DNA from 3 places in the Roseibium sp. SCP14 genome. Region 3 is predicted to be linked to each of the others. Evidence: riboswitches for the same ligand, from Rfam matches in the RefSeq annotation. Region 3 holds a riboswitch; each other region holds the start of a gene.
The links. A riboswitch is a leader RNA that binds a small molecule or an ion and turns the genes downstream of it on or off. The one in region 3 is predicted to bind S-adenosylmethionine.
Positions count from the first base shown of each region.

Region 1: another riboswitch for S-adenosylmethionine. It lies ahead of ABLQ08_RS06060 (hypothetical protein); the one in region 3 lies ahead of ABLQ08_RS04650 (O-succinylhomoserine sulfhydrylase).
Region 2: another riboswitch for S-adenosylmethionine. It lies ahead of ABLQ08_RS00870 (homoserine O-succinyltransferase); the one in region 3 lies ahead of ABLQ08_RS04650 (O-succinylhomoserine sulfhydrylase).

Region 1 is NZ_JBDZYH010000001.1:1,314,613-1,321,169, reverse strand. It holds gene ABLQ08_RS06070 (hypothetical protein) at 1-83, shown strand, start outside; gene yciA (acyl-CoA thioester hydrolase YciA) at 266-652, shown strand; gene ABLQ08_RS06060 (hypothetical protein) at 657-965, opposite strand; SAM-I-IV-variant riboswitch at 1,007-1,131, opposite strand; gene ABLQ08_RS06055 (SlyX family protein) at 1,304-1,516, opposite strand; gene ABLQ08_RS06050 (glutathione S-transferase N-terminal domain-containing protein) at 1,714-2,418, shown strand; gene ABLQ08_RS06045 (TetR/AcrR family transcriptional regulator) at 2,487-3,068, opposite strand; gene ABLQ08_RS06040 (DUF3995 domain-containing protein) at 3,151-3,606, shown strand; gene ABLQ08_RS06035 (ATP-binding cassette domain-containing protein) at 3,676-4,368, opposite strand; gene ABLQ08_RS06030 (thiamine/thiamine pyrophosphate ABC transporter permease ThiP) at 4,355-5,902, opposite strand; gene thiB (thiamine ABC transporter substrate binding subunit) at 5,878-6,557, opposite strand, start outside.
Region 2 is NZ_JBDZYH010000001.1:177,525-184,081, forward strand. It holds gene ABLQ08_RS00860 (TRAP transporter large permease subunit) at 1-1,984, shown strand, start outside; gene dld (D-lactate dehydrogenase) at 2,042-3,760, shown strand; gene ABLQ08_RS00870 (homoserine O-succinyltransferase) at 3,899-4,846, opposite strand; SAM-I-IV-variant riboswitch at 4,884-4,989, opposite strand; gene ABLQ08_RS00875 (GrpB family protein) at 5,102-5,722, opposite strand; gene ABLQ08_RS00880 (SDR family oxidoreductase) at 6,080-6,557, shown strand, end outside.
Region 3 is NZ_JBDZYH010000001.1:1,012,693-1,019,249, forward strand. It holds gene ABLQ08_RS04635 (LysR family transcriptional regulator) at 1-759, opposite strand, end outside; gene ABLQ08_RS04640 (LysE family translocator) at 858-1,478, shown strand; gene ABLQ08_RS04645 (Stf0 family sulfotransferase) at 1,490-2,269, opposite strand; gene ABLQ08_RS04650 (O-succinylhomoserine sulfhydrylase) at 2,526-3,725, opposite strand; SAM riboswitch at 3,769-3,848, opposite strand; gene ABLQ08_RS04655 (2'-deoxycytidine 5'-triphosphate deaminase) at 3,992-5,128, shown strand; gene ABLQ08_RS04660 (IMPACT family protein) at 5,136-5,684, shown strand; gene ABLQ08_RS04665 (gamma-glutamyltransferase) at 5,713-6,557, opposite strand, start outside.

The DNA.
Region 1 (6,557 bases), 300 kb from region 3:
TCGGCAGTGCGAAACTTGCCTTCGTCACCGGCATGCTCGCTCTGGTGGTCCTGACGGTCGCCGAATTGCCGTCATTCAGTTAGGAATGGAAAATGTCGATGTCGAAATTGTTGCCGCGCGGGTTGCCGATTCTGCTGATCTGGATTGCCGCACCGCTCCCCCTGTGGATCATGCTGATCCTGATGCTCATCGTCTGAACAGCTACCCTTGTGCTCTTGTCCACTCACGTTACTCTGGTCTCAACTGAAATTGAGGGAGTTGAGGCGTGAGCGACGACGAACCGAGCGGTGAACTGACATTGCGCACGATGGCAATGCCTGCCGACACCAATGCCAATGGCGATATCTTCGGGGGATGGGTTCTGTCCCAGATGGACCTGGCGGGCGGCATCAAGGCAGGACAGCGAGCCGAAGGACGCGTCGTGACTATTGCGGTCGACAAGATGAAGTTCATCCGGCCCGTTCAGGTGGGTGACGTGCTCTGCGTCTACAGCGACGTTGTTCGTGTCGGCAATTCTTCCATGGAAATCAAGCTTGAAGCCTGGGCGTTGCGCCATCGGTATGGCGAACGCGAAAAAGTGACCGAGGCGATTTTCACCATGGTCGCGGTCGACGACGACGGCAAACCACGTCAGGTCCCCAAGAAGGACTGACCGTTCAGCTGGAAAATGCCGGTTGAGGCCTGTGCCGGTTGAGGATATCCGCAAAGAGGTCTTCGTCCACGGCACAGGTGCAGCCCTTGGCCCACAGGTGAAGCAGCGCTTTCAGGCGCTCGATGCGTTCATCCGGGTGAAGGGGGGACTTGTGACGCGGCAGACCGCCGATGAGGCGCAGACATTTGATCCGCGCCAGGACACAATCCTCGGCAGCTTGCTGCCAGATCTCCGATCCGGCAATTTCGACTTCCGCCGCCAGATGGTCTTCGATCAGATCGGCCGCAATTCCGGCAAATGGCTGTTTAGACAAAAAATCCTCCATCGGTTGCCCGAGGAGGACTGGCGCATGAAAATCAACCGCTTCGTTGCCGATTAGCCTCTAACGAGGATCAAACCGACCGCATCCCTGTTGCGGAAACCACCTTGCCCGGTCTGGCAGGTTGGCGAGGGCGCCAGCCCTTCTCTTGATGATGGCTGGCTTATGCCATGTCCTTCCGACCTTGGCAAGTCTGTCTGTATGCGACAGATCTGTTCATGATGGAAATTCCTTTGTCGGCAGACAGCTGGCAGGGCGGTTCCCTTCAGGCCGCTGCCGTTTCGGCGGAACCGCCGCTGGCTGCTCCTCAATTGCAGACCGAAAATAGCGCGTCAGTAGTGCGGCGGTTTTTCGATCTGGTGACCCGGCAGAACGTTTTCCATCAGTTCTTCCACCTGATCCGTCATGTTATTGAGTGCTCGCGTCAGCCGGTCAATCTGTTTTCCCTGTTCAACGACGACACCGCTGAGTTCATCGATCGTATGGGCTGCATGAGCCAGGTCGATTTCGAGCTTTTCAATCCGGGCCTCATGTTCATTGGCCATTTCCGGCTTCCCTCTTGTAGTTTGATAATGCGGTTCACACCCGGAACGGTGAAGCGCACGTATAGGCGGATTATCACAAAAGAACAAATCCATTCATCGTATCTTGCCGATGGTTCAAATCAGTGGCAAATGCCTTATATGAAACCCGGAAACCCGATATTCGTATCCGGGGAAAATCACTTCAACGAGAGAAATTCATGACCGCCTTGTCCGATTTCCAGATTACCCGCAAATGGCCGGCCCAATATCCGGACCGGATCCAGCTTTATTCCCTGCCGACACCGAACGGCATCAAGGTGTCGGCCATGCTGGAGGAAACCGGTCTTCCCTATGAGCCCCACCTCGTGGATTTCGGCAGTAGTGATCAGCATTCTCCCGAGTTTCTTTCACTCAACCCGAACAACAAGATTCCGGCGATTATCGACCCGAACGGGCCTGATGGGAAACCTCTGACCCTGTGGGAGTCCGGCGCCATTCTGCTTTACCTTGCCGAAAAGTCCGGCAAGTTGCTGCCGGAAAATCCGGCCGCCAAGTACGAGGCTATCCAATGGGTCATGTGGCAGATGGGTGGTTTGGGGCCGATGACGGGCCAGCTGGGTTTCTTCCATAAATTTGCCGGCAAGGAGTATGAGGATCGCCGCCCGTTCGAGCGTTACCGCGACGAAGTCATCCGTCTGCTTGGTGTTCTGGACAGGCAGCTGGAAGGGCAGGGGTTTATCGTTGGCAACGAATACTCGATCGCCGACATCACCTGCTGGCCCTGGGCGCGAAACATCAACGGCTTCTACGAGGCGGCCGAAGTTGTCGGATACCAGAATTTCAGGAATGTCGTTCGCTGGGTGGACACCTGCGTGAACCGGCCGGCCAGCGAGAAAGCAATCAACATTCCGGCGCGGGTCTAGCGCAAGGGTTTTTGAGGGAAAGGCGGCGGATCGTCGCTTTTCTCACGGCAATTAAAGAAAGCACAGTGCTATCTGGCCACTTTATTGCCGCCAAGCAGCAAGTCCAAGAGTTGGAGGAGATCGTGTTGGCGGTCTGCTTTTGTGCGCCCACTCAGCGCTTCCAGGCCGATCAGGCTGCCGTAAAGCAGCCTTGAAAAGCTTCGGCATTGCGGTTCGGGAATGCCGCAGTTTGAAAAGAGCTCCGTCACATAGTTCAATCTCTTTTCGTCGACCGTCTTGACGGCTTCAAAGGCGTGCTCATCGTATCGGCCCCAGTCCCGGATTGCAGCCTCTACGTTCACACCGCCATAGGCATACGTGTCGGTATTCGTTGCCACTTCCACCAGAAGGTAAAGTCTTCCGGCTGAGTTTTCGCCGGAATTGTCGACCAGTTGAATGATCGCTTCGGTTGCCTTGCGCTGCCAGTGCTCAAGCATCTGAAGTTTCAGGGCGGGTACATCCTTGAAATGCCAGTAGAACGACCCCTTGCTGACTTTCAGCTCACGGGCAATCGCCTCGGCTTTGATCGCTTGAGGGCCGCCCGCGCATAGGGCTCTGAATGCTGCCTGGATCCAGTCTTGTGACGTCAAGCGTGTCTTTTGTTCCTGCATGATTTTGCGACCATACGGTGGCGTATTGACAGGCGCAAGCAAGTCAACATACGGTGCCGTATGGTTTTGATCGGAGGTTCAAGTGGTCACGTCAGTTGCAAGTGTTCTCTTTCTTGTTTTGGCCGGGATTTCGGCTTTGCATCTCTATTGGGGCTTTGGAGGACTTTGGCCGGCGCGGGACGAAGCAACCCTTGTGCGTATGGTGGTCGGGGCAAAGGGCATGAGGCAAATGCCCGGCAGGACTTTAACCGTTGTGGTCGCTGGACTTATTGCGATTGCTGCAATCTTGCCGCTTCTGTCTGCAGGTATTCTGACCTATCCGGTCGCGACAGTTTTGCCGTCCGGACTGCTTCCGACAATGTTGAGTTTGTCGCTAGCCGGTATTGGGTTGATCTTTTTGGGAAGAGGAATTTTGAGCTATACGCCATATTTCGCCCACATGCAGGCCGAAGAGCCTTTCAGAACGCTGGACAGGCGATATTACGCGCCACTGTGCCTGGTTTTGGGGGCAGGTTTCATGTTCCTGGTGTTTTCCTGAGGGAGCCGACTTGTTTCTGTGAGACGGTTCGCAAATTCGCGTCATCACGTTCTGACCGTAAAACGAATTTCAACCCAGGTATTCGCGCAAGGCCGGAGGTGGACTTTCGAACAGCTCGGAAGTCGGCACAGGCGCGTGCGCGATGCCCTCGGCGACCAGCACCGTCTGATCCGCAATCCGGCGCGCATCTTCGGGAGCATGACTAACCATCAAGAGCGTCGTGCCGGTTTCGAGTGCAAGGTCTGAAACCAGATCCAGCATTTCAGTCTTCAGGGCAGGACCCAGGGCGGCAAAGGGCTCGTCCAGCAATAACAGTTCCCGCTTCTGCACCAGAACGCGGGCAAGAGCCGCACGGCTTTGCTGCCCGCCGGAAAGCTCCGAAGGTTTGCGTGTCGCCATGCCGTGCAGACCGACGCGTGCCAGGGCGGCCTGCACCTGGTTCCGCTCGTCCTTGGACAGTTTTCCGTTGGGCCGTAGTCCAAGCGCGACATTCTGTTCTGCTGTCAGATGAGGGAAAAGATTCCCATCCTGAAAGAGCATGGCAATCGGACGCTTGCCCGGGGAAAGGGATGTGAGATCTATCTGTTTCCAAAGGACTTGGCCGCGAGTGAGGTCACGGAAACCGGCAATCGTTTCCAGCAGTGTCGATTTGCCTGCTCCCGAAGGGCCAATGATCGCGACACGGCTCCCGGCCTCAATCACAAAGTCGGCATTCAGGGTGAAACCGCCATTGGCAATACTGCATTCGTCAAGCTTCAGCATGCCAACGTCCTCCGCGATCCAGGAGCCAGAAAACCGTCATTGATAACACGAGAAGCAGCAATGCACCGCCGGCAGCCGCCTGCATCTGGTAAGCCCCCATCAGTCGGTAAATCTGCAGCGGCAAAGTTGCAGTCTCGGCATTTGCAAAAAAGGTTATGACGCCGAGATCGCCCATTGAAAGAGCAGCAGCCAACCCGGCGGCAAAACCGATCTGGGGGCGCATGCGGGGGATCAGTATTCGGGAAAAGAACACTCTGCCTTCCATGTTGAGAGAAAGAGCCAACCGGCCATGCCGCTGGACGACATCGCGGGCAGCCGGGACAAGGATACGAAGGGCGAAAGGCAGCGCCATCACCGCATTCACCAGCGCAGTGACGGGCAGAGCAAGTGAGGTCGGATCGACCAGAGGCCGAAGCACAATGAACAAACCAGTGCCGATGACCAACGGCGAGGCGGCAAGCCCGAGGATACCGCTGACGTCCACGAAGCCGTATCGCCCGGTAGCGATGGTCGCCGCCATGGGAAGTGCCATCAACAACAGGACAAAAGTGCTCAGGGCTGCTACCGCCAGCGAGGTCATTGCTGCCTGAACCACGACCACCGGTAACGAGGCAAGGCCGACAAGGCCAGAGATCACCACCGACATCAGCGGCAGAAGAAGAAAGACTGAGGCAATCGCGATCCAAATCGTGTCGACAATCGGCTTCCCGCCATCCCAGCGGCGAATGGCCCGGTCAAGTCCGGCACCAAAGCCGTCCCCCCGCGAGAGTTTGAGTGCGGCGTATGCTGCTGCCGTTGTCAGGACCAGCTGCAGCGCCGACAGCATCGCTGCCCGGCTGAGGTCGAAGTCATACGTGAAGGCCTGATAGATCGCCAGTTCGATCGTCGTGGCACGGGGGCCGCCGCCCAGGGTTAGCGCAACTGCAAAGCTCGTCAGGCAAATGGCAAAAATCACAGCCAGAACGCCGGGAAGGATCCGCGCCAGCATCGGCAACTCGATCAGCCGGAACATTGAACGCTCGTCACAACCCAACTGGGCCGCGAGACGAAATCGTTCCGAAGGAACCTCCTGCCAGCCTTGCAGAATCAGGCGAGTGGCCAAAGGCAGATTAAAAAAGACATGCGCAAGGACAACGCCATGCAATCCGTAAATGCGGATAGGTGGCAGGCCGAAGAGGCCAAACGCGTCGGAAATCCACCCCGCGCGTCCGAAGACCTGGAGGAGGCCGATTATGGCCACGATGACGGGAAGGATGAAGGGAGCCCCGAGAAGGGCGATCAACACGCTTCGGCCCGGAAACCGCCGCCTTGCCAGCGCACGGGCAACCGGGATTGCCAATCCGGCGCTGATCAGGGCGGAAAGCACCGCCTGCGTAAGCGTAAAGCGCAGCGCTGCCCAGTCAGCCGGACCAAATCCTTGCCCGGCTTCAGCGCGCAGCGCAATTGCGGCCAGCGTGCCCAGAATCAGCGCGGCGACGACAGCCGCCGACGCGATCCCCGGGAACGGATTTACTGGCTGAGTGCGCCCAGCCATTCCGCCAACGCTTCTTCCCGCACTTTGGCGGCTTCATCAGCGCCCAAGAGTAGGGATTTTTCCGGAGTGTGCAGGGTTTCGAAGCCTTTTGGCAGTCCGCCCTCCGGAGTAATTGCAGGATACATCCAGTTCGTGGTCGGAATGATGGATTGGAACACGTCGGAAGTCATGAACTCCAGAAACTGATCGGCCAGTTCCGGCTGATCCGTGCCCGCCATTTTCGCAGCAACTTCGACCTGCATGTAGTGACCTTCGTCAAAGGCGGCAGCAGCCTTGCTGGCGTCGTCTTCGGCAATCAGGTGATAGGCCGGTGAGGTGGTGTAGCTGAGCACCATGTCCGCTTCCCCTTCGAGAAACAGTCCATATGCTTCCGACCAGCCCTTGGTGACAGTGACGATATTGTCCGAAAGACCTTCCCAGATTGCCGAAGCTTCGTCGCCATAAACTGCCTTGACCCACAGCAGAAGGCCCAGTCCCGGTGTCGACGAGCGTGGATCCTGAATGAGGATCTTGGTATCGCTCTCTGCCAGTTCGCGGAAGTTGCCGGGTGCCTCGGCGTCCTTGTTGTGCACGAAAGCGAAGTAACCCCAGTCGTAAGGCACGAAGGTTTCGTCGTTCCACTCAATCGGCAGCGCATATTCGGTGCGTACGGAAT
Region 2 (6,557 bases), 840 kb from region 3:
CGTCGCGGTCGCCATCGACAATGCAGTCAAGTTCACCGGCCATGCCGTCATGCTGGCCAATCTCGCGCTTATTGCGGCCATCGTAATCCAGGTCGTCCTGCGTTACGTTTTCAATATCAATTTTCCGAAGCTCGACGAGCTGCAGTGGCACATCTATGGCCTCGTCACCATGATCGGCGTTTCCTACGCGCTGACAACGGACAGCCATGTTCGCGTCGACCTGTTGCACATGCAATTGTCACGGCGTGCGCAGAGGGTCATTGAAATCCTCGGCATCCTATTCCTGCTTGCTCCTTTCATCTGGCTGATGATCGATCAGGGCTTCGACTACTTCCAGGAAAGCTATCGCGTGGACGAGCGCTCCTCCTCCGCAACGGGCCTGCCTTATCGTTGGGCCTTCAAGGCGATTATTCCGATCAGCTTCGTTCTTCTGGGCATCGCGGCACTTGCACGACTTCTGCATGACGTTCACGCGCTTGTCGTTGCCGACCCTTCGGAGCGCGAAGGCCGGGGTTTTGCGCGTCTGCTCGTTCTCATCGGTATCTTCGTGCTGGTGACAGCCGGACTTTCGACCCTGGTCGAAACGACCGAGGAAATGCTCGTCATCGCCATGTTCATGAGCTTCGTCGGCATGCTCTTCACAGGTTTCCCGGTGGCCTGGACGCTGGCTGGTACGGGCATGATCTTCTGTGGGCTCGCTTACCAGTTCGATATGGGCAACATGGCCTGGACCGGACTTGAAGACACGTTCACCGGCCTTGATTATCTGACGCTCGGAGCCGTTGTGAACCGGGTTTATGCCGTCATGTCCAATGCCGTCCTGGTGGCATTGCCGATGTTCATTTTCATGGGCCTGATGCTGGACGAAAGTGGTGTCGCCGAACGACTGATGACTTCGATGACCCGGCTGTTCGGCACCGTGCGTGGCGGCCTTGCCATCACCGTCACTCTGATCGGCATCATCCTCGCCGCCTCGACCGGTATCGTCGGCGCCTCCGTCGTGCTCCTCGGCGTGCTTTCCCTGCCGGCCATGATGCAGCACCGCTATTCCAAGACGCTGTCGACCGGTGTCGTTGCCGCTTCAGGCACGCTCGGCATCCTCATTCCGCCGTCGATCATGCTGGTGATCATGGCGGACCAGATGGCGCTTTCCGTCGGTGACCTGTTCATGGCGGCGGCCATTCCGGGAATGCTGCTGGGGGCGATCTATCTGCTCTATATCTTCGGTCTGGCGCTTCTCAATCCGAAAGCAGCTCCGGCCCCAGAAGGCGCCCGCGCACCGGACTGGGCAGCCATCAAGGATATCTTTGTCGCCCTGCTGCCTCCGCTGGCCCTGATCTTTGCGGTCCTCGGCTCGATCTTTGCGGGTATCTGTACTCCCACCGAGGCCTCGGGCATTGGCGCCATCGGTGCGACACTGCTGGCGCTCGCCTATCGCAAGCTGACTTTCACGAAGACATGGAACGTTCTGAAGGCCACCTTCAACACAACCGCCTACATCTTTGCCATTTTCCTGGGTGCGACGGTGTTCTCTTTTGTGCTTCGTGAACTCGGCGGCGACGAACTCATTGAAAATATGGTCATGTCGACCGGGCTTGGCCCGAGCGGAACCGTGATCTTCATCCTCGGCATCGTTTTCCTGCTCGGTTTTGTACTTGATTGGATCGAAATCACGCTGATCGTGCTGCCGCTGATGCGCCCGATCGTCAACGGGCTTGGTCTCGACATTCCAGGCTTCGGCGCAATGGATGAACCAGCCCTGGTGTGGTTCGTGATCCTGGTGGCGGTGACTTTGCAGACCTCGTTCCTGACGCCTCCCGTTGGCTTCTCGCTGTTCTACCTGAAAGGGGTTTGCCCCGACGGCGTCAAGTTGACGGACATCTACAAAGGGATCATTCCGTTCGTGCTGCTGCAGCTGCTTGGCCTGTCCCTGGTGTTCCTGTGGCCTGCGCTCGCCACCTGGCTGCCTTCGGTCGCATACTGAACCAACCAGCGGGCCGCTCGCTGCGGCCCGCCGTTCCTTCCAGGTACGAGGCCTGCCATGACCCGCGACATTCTCATCCGGAACCTGACAAAGATTGTCGGCAACCGTCATTGCCTGACGGATAAAGGCAAGACCGAACGCTACCGCAAAGGCTTCCGATCCGGAGAAGGCGAAGCGGTTGCGGTGGTTGTGCCAGGTACACTTGTCGAGATGTGGCGCGTTCTTGAAGCCGTTGTTGCGGCCGATTGCATCACCATCATGCAGGCAGCAAACACCGGACTGACGGAAGGCTCCACACCGAAAGGCAGCTATGATCGGGACGTGGTCATCATCTCAACGCTGCGCCTCGACAAACTCCATGTGCTCGACGAAGGCCACCAGATCGTCAGCCAACCAGGCGGAACGCTGTTCACCCTTGAGAAGCTCTTGAAACCTTACGGCCGTCAACCTCATTCGGTCATCGGCTCATCCTGCATCGGCGCGTCCATCATCGGCGGAGTGTGCAACAATTCAGGCGGCGCGCTCGTGCGACGTGGACCGGTCTACACCGAGCTGTCGCTTTTCGCGCAGATCAATGCCGCGGGCGAACTTGAACTCATCAACCACCTGGGAATCGACCTCGGGCAATCACCGGAAGAGATTCTCGGAAAACTCGACCGCAATGAAATCGATCCGACTCGCGTGATTGGTGACGCAGGCCGTGGCTCCGACGACAGCTACAGCGACCGCGTTCGAGATGTCGACGCCGCAACCCCTGCCCGGTTCAATGCCGATCCACGCGGGCTTCACGAGGCATCCGGCTCAGCTGGAAAAATCGCTGTCTTTGCCGTGCGCCTCGATACATTTCCCATCGAAACCGGTGAAAAGGTCTATTACATCGGCACCAATTCCCCAGCCGACCTGACGGCCTTGCGCCGACGACTGTTGACGGAACTGCCGGAACTACCCGTCAGCGGCGAATACCTGCACCGTGAGTGTTTCGACGTCGCGCACAAGTATGGCAAGGACACGGTGTTGATGATCGACTGGTTCGGCACTGACAGACTGCCATTGTTCTTCGCACTGAAAGGCGCCATGGACGCCCGGCTGAACAAAATCCCGTTCCTCCCGAAAAACCTGACCGACAGAGCGATGCAGTTCCTGTCCCGCCTGGCTCCCGAAGCACTGCCGCGCCGGATGCGAGATTTTCGCGACAGGTTCGAACATCATCTGATCCTGAAGGTTTCGGGTCCGAGCGCAGCGCAGACAGAAAGCATACTTGCCGACACGCTTGGCACCGACGGATGGTATCGCTGTGATGACAAAGAGGCCGGCAAAGCAATGTTGCATCGGTTTGCCGCCGCGGGAGCCGCGGTGCGCTACGGCGCTGTCCATGCCAACGAATGCGAGGACATTCTTGCGCTCGACATAGCCTTGCGCCGCAACGATGCCGACTGGTTTGAGAAACTGCCGGCAGACCTCGAAGAGCATATTGAGGCAAAGCTCTACTACGGCCACTTCCTCTGTCATGTCCTGCATCAGGACTATGTCGTGAAGAAAGGTTCAGATCCCAAGGCCCTGAAGGCCAGAATGCTGGAGCTCCTGGACAAGCGTGGAGCCGAATACCCGGCGGAGCACAATGTCGGACATCTTTATGAGGCCAAACCGGCACTCGCCGACCACTACAGGTCACTTGACCCGACCAACAGCTTCAATCCCGGCATCGGCAAGATGTCGCGTGAAAGGAACTACGGTCATTCCTGCTGCGCCAAGCACCACGAAAACGCGGCGGAGTAACCAATCTCGACGCCATCTGTTCAGCGTTTCAGGGGGGGGCATTGAAAGGTCCCCCAGCAACAGAACTCCAGAAACGTCTAAGCCAGTTCCGCTCAGACAAATCATTCCAGCTGACTGTTTGCAGGCAGTTTCCTCTGACTAAGCACCGGCACTGATGGGCGCTGCCACCTCTACGTTCTCAGTCTGCCCAATGGAACTAAGATCAAACGGCGTTGTCTGATACATGTCGTTGATCCAGTTACCAAACAGCAGATGCGCGTGACCGCGCCAGCTGTTTTCCGGTGGCAGCGAGGGATTGTCCTCCGGGAAATAGTTTTGAGGCAGCCTGCCGCCACCATCGCGAACGAATTCTTCGCCAAGCGTTTCGGTGTCATATTCCAAGTGATTGAACATCAGAAGCATGCGACGTGCCGGGTCCTCCAATAGGCAGAGACCGCTGTCGTCGTTCTCCGCCAGGACCTTCAATCCGCTCTCTGCCGGAATGTCCTCGTGCCTGTTCTCTGTCCAGCGGGAAACCGGCACTTCGAACTCATCGCAGAAGCCGCGCAGATAGGGAGACGTCGGAGCGAGATTTCGATGCTTGAACACGCCGAACCGCTTTTCAGGAAGCAGGTGTTTGGGCAAGCCGTGAAAATGATGAACAGCGGCCTGAGCGGCCCAGCAGATCATGAAACAGCGATGGACGTGGGTCTGTGTCCAGTTGAACACTTCCGAAAGCTCCGGCCAGTAGCGCACTTCCAGAAAGGGGCGCTTTTCCACCGGAGCACCGGTGATGATGAAACCGTCAAAGCGCTCGTCTCGAATGTCCGCCCAGGGCCGATAAAAGGCCTCCATGTGTTCCGCTGGCGTGTTCTGCGGAACATGATCCGTCATTCTCACAAGCGTCAACTCGACCTGCAAAGGGGTGGCCCCGAGCAGGCGTGCGATCTGTGTCTCCGTCTTGATCTTGTTCGGCATCAGATTGAGCAGACCAATCCGCAGCGGCCGAATATCCTGCCGCATGGCTTCAGCCTCACGCATCACGATCACACCTTCGGATTCCAGTGAGCGGCGGGCGGGAAGATTGTCGGAAATTTTAATTGGCACGTGCGTCGATCCCTTTTTGCTGAAACGACGCTAATGGCGAGATCCGCTTGGTTGCCGGTTCGGCCACATTCCCCTTTCGGAGCACCACCTTGCTCGGAGCAGCAGGTTGGCGTTGGGCGTCGCCCCAACTCGTAATGCGACGCTCTTTTTATGTTGCCGGATCACAATTGGCAACGGTGAATTATCACAAATCGTTCAAGTTGCTGACAAAACCCATTTGCCGACTCTCGTGTGAGTGACTTGTGCGGCCCAGTTTTATTCCCGCCAGTCGGTTCGCCTTGGCTTGCCAAATGCGGCACGGGCTTTCTGGATTTCTGACCGGATAAATTCACCTTTCGCGTCCGTATAGTCGGCGATGGTCGGGAGGTTCATTGCGGCGAGTTCTTTCTTAAGCGCCGCGTATTCTTGAACGACAGAGGGATGGCTGCATAACCAGTCGCGGAAAAGGCGTTCGTCCTTATCGGCCCATTGACACGCCGGAACGATATGAAGGTTGTACGCTTCACTCCCCTCATTCGCAGAACGCCCGAAAGACCTCCTGCGGCGGAAGCCACCGTCCAGCGGTTGATAACCTAGTTTCTTCAATTGAGGCAGGAATGCCTCCACCTCCTCCAGCAGAGTTGCCGATGCCATCAGGTCGATGACCGGCTTGGCAACCAGCCCCGGCACAGACGTGCTGCCGATGTGCTCGATCTCAAGAAACGGGCAATCGGGGCAGGACAGAAGCTGGTTTCTTTCGTTAAGAAAGCGGTCGGGCCATCTAGGGTCATAAGGCGCAATATGAATAACCTGAGTATCTCGAAACATGCGGACCTCAAAATTGTTGAACCGGCCTGAAAACAACAAATCCAGATGTTCTGCGCGGATGCGCCACAAGTCTTCTCACGGGTTTTCATCTATCCGGAACGCCGCACTATCGCAGGAAGGACAGCTGAAAGGATACTCGAATGTTGGTTCAGTTCAGTCAAAACCAAGCTGGACGCCAGCGACCGTAAACGGACAAATCTCAAACTCTCTGTTGATCGACCATTCCGAACTTTAGATTTCCGTCCTGCAGCATCGATAGTTTGACCTGCCGTCATATTCCTTCAGAGCCAGGCTTCTCCTCCGCCTTCCTTCTCTTCTCTTCAAGCCACGTCCGGCACATGCACGCCTGAAGTGTATGAAGACCGCTATCCATGTTAAAACCCCTCCACGGGCTGGAGCGGCATGAAAGTTGGCCAAGAAACGGACATGAAGCAGCGTACATTTCTGGTTACCGGCGCCAGCAATGGCATTGGCCGCGCGGTTTGCGAGCGGTTGAACCGTGACGGACAGACCGTCATTGGCCTGGCGCGCCACAGCGACCCAACCTTTCCAGGCGAGCTCATATCCGTTGACCTGACCGACGCTGACGCCACGGCCTCCGTTCTAACCGATATAGCATCACGACACCGGTTGTGCGGTGTCGTGAACAATGTCGGCATTGTTGAAACACAACCCCTTGAGGACGTATCGCTCGACAAACTCAGATTGGTTCTCGACCTGAACATACGCACCGCGGTTCAGGTTACGCAGGCCGCGCTGCCCCATATGCGCAATGAGCAATGGGGGCGGATCGTCAACATTGCCAGCCTTGTCGTGCTCGGGGGCCTGGAACGCACATCTTACGCCGGGGCCAAAGCTGCCCTGATCGGCATGACCCGGGACTGGGCGCTTGAGCTTGCCGCTG
Region 3 (6,557 bases):
GCCCGAGTTTTCCGGCAGAGCCAACTCCGCGATGATTGAAACGCCGAGTCCTGCCTCAACCAGGGCCACAATCGAGTTCACCTGCAGGATCGTGTGAACCGTTTTCGGCATCTTACCTTCAGCCGCAAACCAACGCTCCACCATCGGGCCGCTGCCCCCCTTGGTCAGAACAAACGGGTACTCGGCCATCTCGGCAGCGCTCACGCCAGACCTTCTGGCCAGCGGGTGACCAGTCCCCATGATCGCAACAAGCTTGTCGGTAGTGACCGGAATGACGTCGAGCCCGTCTTCCTGCGGAACTGTCATGACCGCCATGTCGACAATTCCGTCTTCCAGCACCTGCTTCAACTCACCGTCGGGAAATTCCAGGATTTCCACCGAAATGCCGGGATAACGCCGCGCAAATGCTGCAAGCGTTCTGGGCAGGATCTGAAAAGACGCGGACGAACCGAACGATCCCAGACGGACGGTGCCCGAACGATTGTTTGCTGCTTCGTCCAAATTCTGAAGGACCTGCTTTTGTAACAGTCCGGCCCGTTCGGCGTAATCGGCAACAATTTGCCCTTCGTCAGTGAGGTTCAACGGCCTTGCTCCCCGCTGCAACAACGGCATCCCAAATCGTCTTTCCAGTTGGGAAATCCCTTTGCTGATGGCGGGTTGGCTTACGTTGAGCGACCGTGCGGCCTCGGAAACACTGCCCGTTTCCCGGATCAAATTGAGAGCCCGGGCGATTGTCATGGGAATGTCAGCTTCATTCATAAATCGACCAAATTTTATAACTTCAGGTTATTTCACTATGTAACACATGTCTGAGATTTATCGCACATCCTAATTCACTCTCCTTTCGGATGCGCTTCATGTCTCTAGAAACCTGGCTTGCCTTTGTCGCAGCTTCCCTCATCCTGACCGTGACCCCCGGCCCGAGCATTCTCCTGGGTGTGGTCCACTCGCTCAATTACGGCACACGCAAGACGCTCTTTACGGCTCTCGGTGACATTTCCGCCAACATGCTCCAGATGCTACTCGTCGCGGTGGGCCTCGGCATCGTGATTGCCAGTTCTGAACTTGCGTTCCAGGTGATCAAATGGGCGGGCGTCCTGACCCTGATCTACATGAGCCTGCGTCTCTGGCGCTCCGAACCCCGGCTGGAAGGCCTGCAAACTGACACCGCGAATGCCCATCCGATGCGGTTGTTCGCGTCCGGCTTTCTCGTTGCATTCGGCAACCCGAAGGCCTTGATCTTCTTCACTGCGTTTTTCCCGCAGTTTATCGATCCTTCAGCCGACCTCACGGGTCAGCTGATGGTCATGTGTCCGACGATGGCTGCGCTGGATTTCACTTTCGTCATGCTTTACGCGCTCGGTGCGAAGAGGCTGCTGGGCTTCCTGCGCAGCCATCCCAAGATCCTGAACAGGTTGAGTGGCGTGGCCCTGATGAGTGCTGCCGGTTTCATGGGAACGCTTGCCAGAGGCGGGTGACCGCTTTCGCGCTAAACGTTGCCTTCGCGCAGCTCCATCGCAAACCTGTCAATCCATTCCCGATTGGTCGCGTCGGAGAGTTTTGCCACAGGTGGTGCAATTCCTCGCGCCGCCTCGTGTTCAAATCCCAACGCGTCGAAGATGCGTATCAGCGCGGCTTCGGGGTCTGAAGAGAGTTCATCATAGGTTATTTGCAGGGGATCAATACGTTCCGCCGAGAACCATCGCGCCCATTCTGCTTCATATGCGTTCATTTGCCTGAAATGGCTGGCTATCAGCTCTGTGTCATAGACAGGGTCTTGCGGTTCGGAAAGTCGCTCCAGTTCCGTTCCATCCGCAGCCTTGTGCCAAAGACCGGATTGAGTGGCTTTCACGAAAGATACTGCCTGGGCGATCTTGTCCTTGCGCGTCAGGTGAATGAACAAGGTCTTGCCAAAAGCCGCTTCGATCCGGGCACGGTCAGTCGGCAACTCGGGATGCAGAACTTTCAGTTGCCTGGAAAAGAAGTCAAAGCTCTTCCTTTGCATCCTCAGGCCGAATACACCCGTCCCGTTGCTTCCCCGCTCTTTCGCAGCCTGAAAGATTGCCCGCAGTCTTTCCATGTCCCCGGAGAACTGCTCGGCCGTAAGGTCATAGGACTTCAGCCACTTGTCGAGTGAAGGCTCATGAAAATGAGAGTCCGGACTTCCCGCTTTTCCCGTTGCAGCAAGAAGTTTGCACAACAAGGTGCTGCCGCTTCGCGGCGAAGTGCAGATCACCAATGACTGAAAATTCGTCTCTTGTCCGGTCAATCTCACACCTTCCGTCCAGATGCCCAAGAAAACAGCCCGCCGGATTGCAGAAACCATCAGAGCGAAACTGGCATGGCACAGCATATTGGAGTTGCATAGCCTCAATCAGCGGGCTTGAAACATCAGAGAGTGCTGAGTGGCGCGGGGGCAACAGTTGTGCCCCGCCAAAGGCCTGGACACTGTTGCAGAGATGGATCATCAAACAAAAAACCCCGGCCACAAGGACCAGGGTCTGAGCTGCAATTTTTCTGATTGATCAGATTGCTCTGAGTGCTTTTTCGACATCTTCCAGAAGATCCAACGGATCTTCCAGGCCGACTGAGAGGCGCAGAATGCCATCGGAGATGCCGAGTTCTTCACGCGCTTCTTCACCAATCGACTGGTGAGTTGTGGTTGCCGGATGGGTAATCAGGCTTTTCGCGTCGCCGAGATTATTGGAAATCCGAATGATGTCCAACGCGTTGGTGAACCGGAAAGCGGCCTCCTTGCCACCCTCCATCTCAAAGGCAACCATTGTGGAACCACCGCTCATCTGGCGTTTGGCAACATCAGCCTGGGGATGATCATCCCGCCCCGGATACATCAAGCGGGAAATTTTTGACTGGCCAGCCAGGAAGTCGGCAATCTGGCCAGCGCTTTCGGTCTGGCGCGCGACACGCAGCGGCAGGGTTTCCAGGCCCTTCAGCAGCACCCAGGCACTGAACGGGCTCATGTGAGGGCCTGTGTGCTTGACGAAAGGCATGACCTCATCGGTGATCCACTCTTCATCGGACAACACGACACCGCCGAGACACCTGCCCTGCCCGTCAATGTGTTTTGTGGCCGAATAAACGACAACGTCGGCGCCAAGCTCTAGCGGCGACTGATAAAGCGGCGTTGCAAAAACGTTGTCGATGATCAGGCGTGCCCCGATGTTTTTGGAGATTTCGGCGACAGCCGCGATGTCGATAACCTCCAGCGTCGGGTTGGTCGGGCTTTCCAGGAACAAGGCCTTGGTGTTCGGCCGAACGGCGGCCTTCCACTGATCGATGTCGGTGCCATCGACAAGCGTGCTTTCAACACCGAAGCGCGGCAGCAGTGTCTCGCAGATGTAGCGACAGGACCCGAAAAGAGCCTTGGCGGCGATTACGTGATCGCCAGCCTTTACAGAGGCCATCAGCGCGAGGTTGACGGCAGCCATGCCGCTTGCGGTGCCTCGGGCAGCTTCCGCCCCCTCGAGCGCCTTGATGCGGTCCTCGAACATGGCAACGGTCGGGTTGGCGTAACGGGAATAGACGAACCCCGGGTCCTCGCCATTAAAACGAGCTTCGGCGGCTTCGGCACCGTTATAGACGAAGCCCTGAGTGAGATAGAGTGCCTCCGAGGTCTCACCAAAGGGCGACCGCGTTGTGCCGCCATGGACCAGCGTGGTTGCAGGGCGCCAGTTTTTGTTACCGGTCTTGGTGTTCTCAGTCATGTCTCGTTCGCTCCAAACGCAAAAAACCCCAGCCTCAAGACCGGGGTTCGCACCTCCGGCCTTTTTAGCAACTTGTTTAACGTGGCTGCAAGCCGGCCGGCCCAAATCACCACGAAGTGCGTTCCTCCTACGTGAAAACACCTCCAAGGTCAATTCATTTGGTGCTGGTCGTCCTTCACAAAAGAACTTTGGGAACGAGAATGCCTGTTGGCTGGAGCCCCTGCATCCGTTAAGGACTTTATCTGAACAATTTGCAGGTTAACTCGATGAACGTGGCAGCGGGTCAGGTCTTGAACGGAAGCGCAACTCTTTCAGCCAACGGCATCTTGCCGGAACGGATCATTCAGGCGATGTTCGCCGCCGGAGAGATTTCGGCAGCCGAGCCACCGGTTACCGGCCAGATTCAGCCGGCCAGCCTTGATTTGCGTCTTGGTCAGGTTGCCTATCGTGTTCGCGCCAGTTTTCTGCCCGGTCCTGACATCAAGGTTGCCGACCGGCTGGAGCAGCTGAAGTTGCACACGGTGGATCTGAAGGACGGTGCGGTTCTGGAAACCGGTTGTGTCTACATCGTTCCGTTGCAGGAGAGCCTTGCGCTCGCGTCGGATATCTCGGCAACGGCGAACCCCAAGAGTTCCACGGGCCGCCTCGATGTCTTCACACGTGTCATCACGGACAACGGCCTTGCCTTCGACACGGTTCCGGCAGGCTATACCGGACCGCTCTACGCGGAAATCTCTCCGCTGACCTTTCCCATTCTTGTGCGGACAGGTTCCCGGCTCAGCCAGATCCGTTTCCGCCGCGGGCAATCGCTGATCCCTGACAATGAGCTGGAACACGTTCACAAGACCCATACCTTGATGAGCGGCGGCAATGAGCGGATCGGAGGTGGCGTACAGCTGTCGATCGACCTGGAAGGTGGCGGCCCCGGCAGCCTGATCGGCTATCGCGCCAAGCAGCATTCCGGCCTGATCGATGTCGACCTGGTCGGCGCCCAGGACCCGCTTGATTTCTGGGAACCGATTTACCGGCGTCAGTCGGCGGAACTGATCCTGGATCCGGACGATTTCTACATCCTGGTCAGTCAGGAGGCAGTGCATGTTCCGCCCGACTATGCCGCCGAGATGGTTCCATTCGATCCGTTGGTCGGGGAATTCCGGGTGCATTATGCCGGCTTCTTCGATCCCGGCTTCGGTCATGTCGGCGCCGGCGGTGTCGGCTCGCGTGCCGTTCTGGAAGTCCGGTCCCACGACGTTCCGTTCATCGTGGAACACGGACAGACAATCGGCCGTCTCGTCTACGAGCATATGGCTGAACGGCCGGCGACGCTTTATGGCGAAGGGATCGGTTCCAACTATCAGGGCCAGGCTCTAAAGCTGTCCAAGCATTTCAGGGTTCCCTCCTGAAATCCGCATGGCCTTCAAGACAATCACGCGTGAATTCGAAGGATTTCTGGAGGACCGGAAGTCCCGCTTCCTTGCATTTCTCGTACCGGTAGATGCATTTGAAAGCCGGCTTGAAGAGCTGCGCAAGGAGCATCGGAAAGCCAATCACATCGTCACGGCGCACCGAAGATTGCTGGAGGACGGCCGGATTGAGGAAAGCGGCAAGGATGACGGCGAGCCCGCCGGAACGTCCGGCATGCCGACCTTACGCGTTCTGCAAGGCGCGGAACTGGTCAACTGTGCAGTTTTGATCGTGCGTTACTTCGGCGGCACCAAACTGGGCGGTGGAGGCCTTGCCCGAGCCTATTCGGGCTCCGCTCAGGATGCTATCAACAATGCCGAACTCGTCCCCTTCCAGAAGGTTCTGACCAAAAAAGTCAGCGCGGCATTTGCTTCGAGCTCGGATCTTGAGCGGCGGGTGGAAGGCTTGGGCCTGAAGGTCGTTTCCCGGGACTACAACGAGACCGGGGTCGACCTGATTGTTGAAGGGCCGGAAGAGGTGCTTTCAGAGCTTTGATCTGCGATCTCGACTGGTTTCGACCTCATCACTCAACGATCACCGCTGCACCTTCCCGGCGATCATCTCCAATACTCGAAAACTGGCCTGCACTGCCGAAAGATACGGCATGCACACCACCAAAGAACATGTTCTTTTCCGACCAGATGCGATGGTCGGGGAACAGGCTTTTCAACTGCGTGATCCCGCCGTCGTTTTCAGACGCCTCTACGTCCAGGTGCCCGTTCTCGATGTGGAGCCGAGACGCACGGACGGCTTCCTCAAGTTCGGCATTTGCGAGACACATGCGTGCGACGACCTGGAAGATTGCCGAACGGATCCTGTTGGACCCGCCTGATCCGAGTGCGATCAAACGTCCGTCCGGCGCATCGATCAAGGTCGGACACATCATGGACGCAAGCCTCGTATCCGTGGGCCAGTCTGTTGAACCATGCGGGTTTACGTCCTCTTCTCCGAGGATGTTGTTCAGCATGAAACCGTAGCCGTTGACGATTTCACCGTTCCCGGTGCCGTTCGATACAGTGACCGAACAGGCATTCCCCTGAGCATCGACCACAGAGATATGTGTAGTCCCCTTTTGGCGCATCGGACGTTCCAGGAGCTTGGCGAGGTCCCCGCGGGCTGACAGACGCGCCTGATCGGTCGCGTGAAGTGCCCTGGCCATACCGGGCATACCGCAGCTGTCCAGATGCGTGAGCGCGTATCGGATCAGCGTCCCGCACGCGGCCGGTGGTGGATTGAGGAAAACCGACGCCCCGCCGACAGGAACGATTAGCGGCTCCCGCGCCTCGACTTTGTAGCCTTCCAGGTCTTCCCGGGAAAGATGGCCGCCATCGCTCTGCTCTGCCAGCACCTGGTCGGCGATACTGGTTT